Regions from separate parts of the Bradyrhizobium sp. USDA 3262 genome, predicted to be linked through region 3. Evidence: riboswitches for the same ligand, from Rfam matches in the RefSeq annotation. Region 3 holds a riboswitch; each other region holds the start of a gene.
The links. Region 3 has a riboswitch for cobalamin ahead of ACVWYP_RS13330 (ribonucleoside-diphosphate reductase subunit alpha). Riboswitches for the same ligand answer to the same signal wherever they lie in the genome.
Positions count from the first base shown of each region.

Region 1: it holds a riboswitch for cobalamin, as region 3 does, so the genes downstream of both, ACVWYP_RS20180 (DUF1636 family protein) here and ACVWYP_RS13330 (ribonucleoside-diphosphate reductase subunit alpha) in region 3, are expected to answer to the same signal.
Region 2: it holds a riboswitch for cobalamin, as region 3 does, so the genes downstream of both, metE (5-methyltetrahydropteroyltriglutamate--homocysteine S-methyltransferase) here and ACVWYP_RS13330 (ribonucleoside-diphosphate reductase subunit alpha) in region 3, are expected to answer to the same signal.

Region 1 covers NZ_JBSSCT010000001.1:4,420,015-4,423,287, forward strand. The annotation lists gene ACVWYP_RS20170 (cobyric acid synthase) at 1-358, opposite strand, end outside; gene cobO (cob(I)yrinic acid a,c-diamide adenosyltransferase) at 370-1,023, opposite strand; cobalamin riboswitch at 1,060-1,274, shown strand; gene ACVWYP_RS20180 (DUF1636 family protein) at 1,369-1,743, shown strand; gene cobW (cobalamin biosynthesis protein CobW) at 1,740-2,774, shown strand; gene cobN (cobaltochelatase subunit CobN) at 2,774-3,273, shown strand, end outside.
Region 2 covers NZ_JBSSCT010000001.1:3,372,344-3,375,616, forward strand. The annotation lists cobalamin riboswitch at 970-1,172, shown strand; gene metE (5-methyltetrahydropteroyltriglutamate--homocysteine S-methyltransferase) at 1,275-3,273, shown strand, end outside.
Region 3 covers NZ_JBSSCT010000001.1:2,854,812-2,858,084, forward strand. The annotation lists gene ACVWYP_RS13325 (hypothetical protein) at 1-343, shown strand, start outside; cobalamin riboswitch at 745-960, shown strand; gene ACVWYP_RS13330 (ribonucleoside-diphosphate reductase subunit alpha) at 1,172-3,001, shown strand; gene ACVWYP_RS13335 (ribonucleotide-diphosphate reductase subunit beta) at 2,992-3,273, shown strand, end outside.

The DNA.
Region 1 (3,273 bases), 1.6 Mb from region 3:
CAAAACTCTCCAGCACCGCGCCCATCAGCGACGGCTTCATGCCGGCATATTCGCGCGCGCGTGCGGTGGCGATCCGTTTGCCGTGCACGATGATCTGGGCGCCGACATCGGTCTCGGGCTTGAGCAGCACGGGGTTCATGTCGGTGTGCGGCTCGACGCCGGCGGCGAGCGCCTGCAACGCCTGCGCACGTCCGATCTCGCCGCCGTCGACGGTCACGGCGGCGTTGTTCGACATGTTCTGCGGCTTGAACGGCAGCACGCGCAGGCCGCGCCGTCTGGCCGCGCGTGCGAGGCCAGCGACGATGAGCGATTTGCCCACGTCCGAGCCGGCTCCCTGGATCATCAATGCGCGCGCCATGGTGCTGTCTGTCAGAACTCGACGCCCGGCTGGGCCTTGATGCCGGAGCGGAACGGATGCTTCACCAGCGTCATCTCGGTGACGAGGTCGGCAATCTCGATCAATTCCTCCTTGGCATTGCGCCCGGTGAGCACGACATGGGTCATCGGCGGCTTCGACGTGGTCAGGAAGTCGACGACGTCGGCGATCGCGAGGTAATCGTAGCGTAGCGCGATGTTGATCTCGTCGAGCACGACCATGCGCAGGCTCGGGTCTGCGATCAGCTGCTTGGCCTTTTCCCAGCCGGCTTGCGCTGCCGCGATGTCGCGGGCGCGATCCTGCGTCTCCCAGGTAAAGCCTTCGCCCATGGCGTGGAATTGACAGAGATCGCCGAAATGCCCGGTGAGCAGGCGGCGCTCGCCGGTATCCCAGGCGCCCTTGATGAACTGCACCACGGCGCAGGGAAAGCCGTGCGCCACACAGCGCACGATCATGCCGAACGCGGAGGACGATTTTCCTTTGCCGGCGCCGGTATGAACGATGATCAGGCCCTTTTTGCCGCTCTTGGTCGCCATGATGCGGTCGCGGGCGGCCTTCTTTTTCGCCATCTTGTCCGCATGGCGCGCATCTAGCGAAGAATCGGTGCCGACGGCGCCGTCCGCAGCGTCGTTTCCATCTGAAGTCATCACGTTCCTTCGGCTTGACAAGTGCGAGGCTTGGACGAATGGTGGGCCCGCGTTGGTTCCTGTCCTACGACAGGCGAAGAGGGAATGCGATAGGGCGATGACCGCAAGGTTCGCCCGAAGCGCAGCCGCCCCCGCGACCGTGACCGGAGAGATGCCCAAGCCACTGATTCCATACGGAGTCGGGAAGGTGGGCATCGAAGGGTAAAACCTGCTCCGCAAGCCGGGAGACCTGCCAACGCAGCATGTTGTGAAACCGGCGGACGGGGTGTTCCGCGACGGGGAACGAACCTGTCCAAAATCGGTTCGTGTGCCTCATCGCTTCCCGCTGTCAATCCAGGAAGGGCGATGAGCGTTACACTTCATGTCTGCATCACTTGCCGCGCCGGCCAGACGCCGGCGGAAGGTGAGCTCGCGCCCGGTGCGCGCCTGCATGCCGCGCTCGTCGAGGCCGGCGTGCCCGATGACGTCAATCTGGTTCCCGTTGCATGCCTGTCGGCCTGCAGCCAGGGTTGCTCGGTCGCGCTCAGCGCGCCGGGGCGATGGTCCTATGTCTACGGCCGACTGTCCGCTGACAATGCCGCGGATGTGATCGCCGGTGCGTCGGCCTATGCGGCGGCGCCTGACGGCATCGTGCCGTGGCGCAGCCGTCCGGAAATCTTCCGCAAGCAATCGCTCGCCCGCATTCCACCTCTTCCCGTCGTGCCGGAGGCCGCAGAATGACCACGCTCGCCAAAATTCCGGTCACCGTCGTGACCGGCTTTCTCGGCTCCGGCAAGACGACGCTGATCCAGCATCTGATCCGCAATGCCAACGGCAAGAAGCTCGCGGTGCTGGTCAACGAATTCGGCAGCGAAGGCGTCGACGGCGACATCCTGAAGTCGTGCGCCGACGCCAATTGTCCGGCCGAGAACATCGTCGAGCTCGCCAATGGCTGCATCTGCTGCACGGTCGCCGACGATTTCATCCCGGCGATGGAGCAGTTGCTGGCGCGGAACGTGAAGCCCGATCACATCGTGATCGAAACCTCCGGGCTCGCGCTGCCGAAGCCGCTGCTGAAAGCGTTCGACTGGCCGGAGATTCGCTCGCGGATCACGGTCGACGGCGTGATCGCGCTCGCCGACGCCGAGGCTGTCGCCGCCGGCCGTTTCGCGCCTGATCCGGCCGCGGTGGATGCGCAGCGCGCGGCCGATGAGAATCTCGACCACGAGACGCCGCTGTCGGAAGTGTTCGAGGACCAGATCGCCTGTGCCGATCTCGTGCTGCTGACCAAGGCGGATCTCGCCGGGGCGGAGGGGATCAAGGCAGCAAAAGAGGTGATCGCGGCCGAGATGCCGCGCGAGGTGCCGATGCTGCCCGTCGTCGACGGCACGATCGACGTGCGCGTGATCCTCGGGCTCGAGGCGGCGGCGGAAAACGATCTCGCGTCGCGGCCGTCGCATCACGATGGCGAGGAGGAACACGAGCACGACGATTTCAATTCCGTCGTGATCGATCTTCCGGAGGTTTCGGATGTCGACGCGCTGATCGCCTCGATCAAGGGACTGGCGCGCGAGCAGAACGTGCTGCGCGCCAAGGGCTACATCGCGGTCGAAGGCAAGCCGATGCGGCTGCTGGTGCAATCGGTCGGCGAGCGGGTGCGGCATCAGTTCGACATGCCCTGGGGCGCACGGGTGCGGCAGTCGAAGCTCGTCGTGATCGGCGAACATGCCGACATCGACGAAGCCGCGATCAGGGCACGGCTTGGTGTCTGATGCACGTCGTCTTCCGCGAGAGCCGCGGCCTTGAGGAGACCGCGACGCCAAGGGACCTCGGCCAGGATCCGGCCGATCTCGTGGTGTTGTCGTTTTCCGACAGCGATCTTGCTGCCTTCGCGGCCGGCTGGCGGCGCGGCCGCGCTGCGTTGCCGTCGCTGCGGCTCGGCAATCTCGCGGAGCTGCGCCATCCGCTGTCGGTGGATACCTATATCGAGCGGACGCTCTCGCACGCCCGCGGCATTCTGGTGCGGCTGATCGGCGGCGAGCCCTATTGGTCGTACGGGCTGGCCGCGGTGCATCGGCTGGCGAAGGAGCGCGGCATCGCCCTGGTGGTGCTGCCGGCCGATGGCCGCGACGATCTGCGGCTGGATGAATTCTCGACCTTGCCGGTCTCGACGCTGCGCCGTCTCAAGGTGCTGTGCGACAAGGGCGGCCCGGTTGCCGCGCAGGCCGTGATCGCGCAACTGGCGCTGGCGTCCGGACTCTATGCCGGGCC
Region 2 (3,273 bases), 520 kb from region 3:
AATCTTCGACAGCGGGCGAATGCCTCGCTGCCAGAGTCTTGACGACAATTGGGAGCAGGTATGCCGCCATCGATCCGTGTGATCCGGGGGCGTTGCCGCTACTACGAATGTCGAGGGCGCCCCAGCCTGTTGTGCTTGGCACTTTGCGGCCTACACCAACGCGGAGCCGCCCTTCAGCGGCGGGCGATTTGGAATCGATGTTAAGGAACTTCACGGATCAAGCAGGGGACGAGACGTGGCATTCTCCGCTCGCGCAACGTTAGGGGCCGTCGTCTACCTGCTCGTCATTGCAGTCAACATTCAAGGAGCTGCGCTTCCACGCAGCCGTGTCGACCGGCAAGAGGGAAGCCTCAGGTCTTGCTAGCTTCGGCTCGAACTACTCAACACTTCCGAGAGCATCTGTCTGACGGGGCGGCTCATAAAAGGCCTTGCCATCCAGCCGAACAGACCGACAGTAAAGACGGCAGCAGCAAAGACGCCGAGGGCGCTCCAAACAGCCATTTTCATTGCGAGGGTCTCTTTTGGTTGTGGTGATTCAATATGCTTGCTTTGGCCAGTATCACCAAAACGTCGGCGTGACGCCTACCAGGATTGGCTGGTCGCACATCGACACGTCCGCTGAGCACGCTGCTGGATTAAGCGAATACCTCTTGCGCGTATTCGCCACTGATCCATGGTTATTAATGGAGAAGGGAGGGCGCATCGAAGCGTGCTCGATGAATCGTTCAAAAGCCGGGCCGCATGACAAGCGTCTTGCGCGGCGCCGTGAGCTTCTTCGTGCTGGGCGCATTCGTCTCGTGCACAGATCTGACCCGCCGCCCGACGCCAATGCGTCTCCGAGATGGTCATTCCGATATCCTATGACTGGAGATGGCTTCTACGTCGCGATCAAGCGTGGCCTCGGAGGAGCATTCGCGTAAGAGAGGTCGCAGCACCAATTTGAGAGGTTGACGGCCGAGTTCTCTTGCCGATAATCCAAGTCGTCGAGGTTCTCCGGTTTCCGTTTGATCCGGAGCTAAGAGGGAAGCCGGTGCCAATGCCGGCGCTGCCCCCGCAACTGTGAGCGGTGAGCCACTGTCCAACAAAGTCACTGAAGCCCGCGCGGCTTCGGGAAGGCCGGACGGCGGCAATGACCCGCGAGCCAGGAGACCTGCCCCGACAAAATATTCATCCACGGGCGGGGTGTCCCGGTGGTGCGCCAAGCAGCCGTCGCTCGGGCGACTTCTCCTGCCTGCGTCCGCCATGGCCTTTGCCCCCAACATGGGGTTAGCGCTATGTCTCTTCTCTCCCTTCCGGTTGCCACGCTCGGAACGCCGCGCATCGGTCCAAGACGCGAGCTCAAAGTCGCACTCGAAGGCTATTGGGCCGGAAGAATTAGTGAACAGCAGTTGCTTGAGGACGCAGCCGGCCTACGTGCCGCGAACTGGGCGCGCCAGAAGTCCCTCGGTGTCACCGTGATTCCGTCGAACGACTTCTCGTTGTACGATCAGGTGCTCGACACCAGTGTCATGGTCGGCGCCATCCCGGAAGTCTACGCCTCGAAAGCCGAGCCCGTTTCCCTCAAGACGTATTTCGCCATGGCACGCGGTTCACAATACGACGGCCGGGGTGCGAGTTGCGGCCACGGATCTCGCGGCGATGGCGCACCCGCGCAGGAGATGACCAAGTGGTTCGACACCAACTACCATTACATGGTCCCGGAATTTCATCGCGGACAGACTTTCAGGCTGTCCTCTCGCAAGCCTATCGACGAGTATGAGGAAGCCAAGGCCCTTGGCTTTCAGACTCGCCCTGTCCTGATCGGCCCGGTCACATTCCTAAAGCTAGGCAAGAGTGCTGATCCTGCGTTCCAGCCACTGTCACTCCTGGATGACCTGATACAGGTCTATATCGAGGTTCTGCAGGAATTGGCCAAACGCGGGGCAAATTGGGTTCAGTTCGACGAGCCCTGCTTGGTTCTTGATCTGGATGAGGAATCAAGACAATCCTTGCTACATGCCTATGACCGGCTCGCCAAGGAAGGGCCGGCCATCAAGATCATGGTCGCCAGCTATTTCGGTGGCCTCGGCGACAATCTTCCCACCGCCTTGCGCCTACCTGTCGCCGGGCTGCACGTCGACCTGGTTCGGGCGCCAGCGTTATTGGACCAGATCATTACCGCCAAGCGAAGTGATCTCGTCGTGTCACTCGGCGCGATAGACGGCCGCAATGTGTGGCGGACGAATTTGTCGGCACTGCGCCAACGGCTCGATCCCGCTATCGCGAAGCTGGGCAAAGATCGCATACAAATCGCTCCATCCTGTTCGCTGCTTCACGTGCCGGTCGATGTTGAACTCGAGACGGAGCTCGCTTCAGACATCAAGGGTTGGCTAGCATTCTCCGTTCAGAAGATTCGCGAGCTTGCGACCTTGGCGCGCGCTCTTGCAGGCGATCAGGATGTTGCTGGCGCTCTTGCGCAGTCGGAGCGCGTCACCACCGATCGTGGGACTTCGCCAAAGATCCGAGATGCCGATGTCGCCATCCGGATGAGAGCGATCAACCAGGCCACGCGCCGGCGCGCCAGTCCATTTGCCAGCCGTGCCGAGATCCAGCGCAAGCGCTTCAAACTACCGGCGTTTCCGACAACGACGATCGGATCGTTTCCGCAGACTGCAGAGGTTCGTAATGCCCGCGCAGCGCACGCGCGAGGCACGATGAACGACGGACAATACGACGAGTTCCTCAAGGAAGAGACTGCGCGTGCCGTACGTTGGCAGGAGGACATTGGCCTCGACGTGCTTGTGCACGGCGAGTTTGAGCGCAATGACATGGTGCAGTACTTCGGCGAACAACTCGCCGGCTTCGCATTTACCAAAAATGGCTGGGTACAATCCTATGGCTCGCGCTGTGTCCGGCCGCCGATCTTGTTTGGCGATGTCTCACGGCCGAAGCCGATCACCGTGGGGTGGTGGCGGTACGCGCAATCGCTAACCAAGAAGCCGATGAAGGCGATGTTGACCGGACCAGTGACGATCTTGAACTGGTCGTTTGTTCGCGATGATATTCCCCGAGCCGAGGTCTGTCGTCAAATTGCGCTCGCGATCCGAGACGAAGTCGGCGATCTCGAAAATGCTGGTGCAGCCATGATCCAGATCGACGAGGCTGCGCTGCGCGAAGGATTGCCGCCGCGCCGATCGGAGTGGACGGCTTATCTCGAGTGGGCCGGGGATTGCTTCCGCATCTGCTCATCGGGCGTCGCCGATCAAACCCAGATCCATACCCACATGTGCTACT
Region 3 (3,273 bases):
GCTACGAATGTTCCCATTTGAATCGTTGGCCGAAGCGTTTGCAAAGCGTGGTCTTGTGACAGAACGTCTTACCGGCGCGACGTTTATCCAGCGTCGCTTTCGCGATGCTGAAGAGTTTGAAAGTTGTTTGGCCAGCTTGGCGGCCCTTGGCGTGGATGCGACCGGCCTCGAATCAGAAGGGCTGTTGCATGCGGATCTGATCTTGTCTCGCCCAGAGGCGGATGCGCGGGCCACGCCTCTGGAAGACGTTGTCACCGTCGCCAGCGGCAGGGGACGGCCGATTGGACCCCGTTACGTTCATGTTGAAAGCAACGAGGGCTTGCACGTTGCGCTGGAGCCCTGACAGTTAAGGACCACTGTGCAGCGCGCGAGTCTCTTCGGCGCTGGATCAAGACGTCGAAAAACAAGGCCATTCTGGTCGAAGGCGCGCCAGGGCCAATGTTGTTCGCCGACGATGGATAACGATTCGTCCAGATGCCATTTGTCGCGGCGAGCGCTGCGATTCAGATCGGAGAGCGCCTTGCCGAATTCCCTCTCTGCTGACGCGCGGTTTCATAGATCGCATCAATGCGACACGTGGGTCAGAATTTCCTCGACTATGCGCAAGCTTAACGGAAACTGAAAGGCAGCCCAAGGCATCTCTGCAGCAAGAAGTGACAGCGGCGATAGAGTGGTCCGGGCGGTCGGTATGTTTTTGCCTTCTAAATCTTGATCTCTCCAATTGACGAATCCCGGCGCGTAGACCTATCTATAGTCAGTCACGGTCTTCCGTTCCCCACATCTTGTAGGGTGGAAGCTAAGAGGGAACCCGGTGCGCCAAAACGGCAACTCCGGGGCTGCCCCCGCAACTGTAAGCGGCGAGCGGTTGTCATCATGGTCACTGGCGCGACACAGCGCCGGGAAGGCCGATGGCCGCAGTGACCCGCGAGCCAGGAGACCTGCCGCGACCGAATGAAAGTCCTCGGGCGGGGTGTCCCGGTGGGTCGCTTGCAGCCGGGGACATTTGCCCGGATTCCTCGCAAGTCGTCCGCGCCGGCCCGCGCCCAACATCGCGGGGTTGCCGATGTCGCCGTCTTACAATTTCGATCAGCAGGGTCATCTCATTGAGCCGCCGCATGTGCAGCCGCGCCCAGCGCAGGCAAGGCCTACCCCGCCTGAGTCGGGTCTTGTCTTGCCATCGCCGGCTCCGCTGCCGCGCCCCCTTGCTCCATCGCCAAGGCGGGCCGATCTCAAGCTCGATCGGACGCGCGACGACCTGTTGACGCCGTTCGGCAAGCTGACGGTGACCGACCGTTACCTGCTCGCCGGCGAATTGCTCCAGGACATGTTCGCGCGGGTGTCTTGCGCCTTCGCGGATGATGTTGCGCATGCCCAACGTCTCTATGATGCGATGTCTCGGCTGTGGTTCATGCCGGCCACACCGGTGCTGTCCAACGGCGGCACCACGCGCGGTCTGCCGATCTCATGCTTCCTTAACTCGGTGTCGGACTCGCTCGAAGGCATCGTCGGCACCTGGAACGAGAATGTCTGGCTTGCCTCTAACGGCGGCGGCATCGGCACCTACTGGGGCAACGTTCGCTCGATCGGCGAGAAGGTGAAGGGCGGCGTTACCTCGGGTATCATCCCGTTCATCCACGTCATGGACGGCCTGACATTGGCGATCAGCCAGGGCTCGTTGCGGCGCGGCTCTGCGGCGGTCTATCTCGATATCCACCATCCCGAGATCGAGGAGTTCCTCGAGATTCGCAAGGCGTCCGGCGACTTCAACCGCAAGAGTCTCAACCTGCACCACGGGATCAACGTTACCGACGCGTTCATGCGTGCCGTGGGCGCCGGCACCGCGTTCGCTCTGCGCAGCCCGAGGACCAACGATGTCATCCGCGAGATCGACGCCCGCCAACTGTGGCAACGCATCCTGGAGAACCGGCTGCAGACCGGCGAGCCTTACTTGTTGTTTATTGACACCGTGAACCGGTCGCTCCCCAAGCACCAGCGCGAGCTCGGCCTCAAGGTCTCTACCTCCAACCTGTGCAGCGAAATTACCCTGCCGACCGGCATCGATCATCGCGGCGAGGAGCGCACCGCGGTGTGCTGCCTGTCGTCGCTCAACCTCGAGACCTGGGATCAGTGGAATGAGAAGCCAGGCTTCATCGAGGACGTCATGCGCTTCCTCGACAACGTGCTGACCCACTTCATCACGGTGGCGCCGGACGGCATGAAGCGTGCCCGCTACGCCGCCTTGCGTGAGCGCTCCGTCGGCCTCGGCGTCATGGGCTTCCATTCGTTCCTGCAGGCCAAGGGCATTCCGATGGAAAGTGTCGTGGCCAAGTCGTTCAATCTGAACATGTTCCGGAAAATCCGTCGCGATGCCGACGCGGCATCCGTGACGCTCGCGCGCGAGCGTGGGCCGTGCCCGGATGCACTGGAACGCGGTGTGATGGCGCGCTTCAGCCATAAGATCGCGATCGCGCCAACCGCCTCGATCAGCATCATCTGCGGCGGGACTAGCGCTTGCGTCGAGCCGATCCCGGCCAACATCTACACCCATAAGACCTTGTCCGGTGCCATCTCGGTGCGTAATCCGCATCTCGCCAAGCTGCTGGCCGCCAAGGGCGCAGATACTTCGGCGACCTGGCAGTCGATCATCGCGCACGAGGGTTCAGTCGCCCATCTCGACACCCTGTCGGAACACGAAAAAGCGGTCTTTCGCACCGCCTTCGAAATCGACCAGCGCTGGATCGTCGAGCTTGCCGCCGACCGCGCCGCGTTCATTTGCCAGAGCCAGTCGATTAACCTCTATCTGCCGGCCGACGTCGATAAGTGGGACCTTCACATGCTGCATTGGACGGCATGGAAGCGCGGGGTGAAGAGCCTCTACTACTGCCGTTCAAAATCGATCTCGCGCGCGGCGTTCGCCGGCAACATCGCTGACGGCGACAACGCGGCGCCGCCGCAGCCGCAGCGGCACACTGACTATGAGGAGTGCCTCGCATGTCAGTGATCGATCTCTCATCCGTCGATCCGCGCACACTGATCGGCAAACGGTGCGTCGGCCTCCTCGACTCGACCGGCAGCTATGACGTCGATCGCTACGCCTGGGCTTACGAGTTCTGGAAGCGCCAGCAGCAGACCCATTGGATGGGCGAGGAGGTGCCGCTTGGTGCCGACCTCAAGGATTGGGCATCGGACCGCGTTACCGACAGTGAGCGCGCGCTGCTCACTCAGATCTTCCGTTTCTTCACCCAATCGGACATCGAAGTCGGCGATAACTAT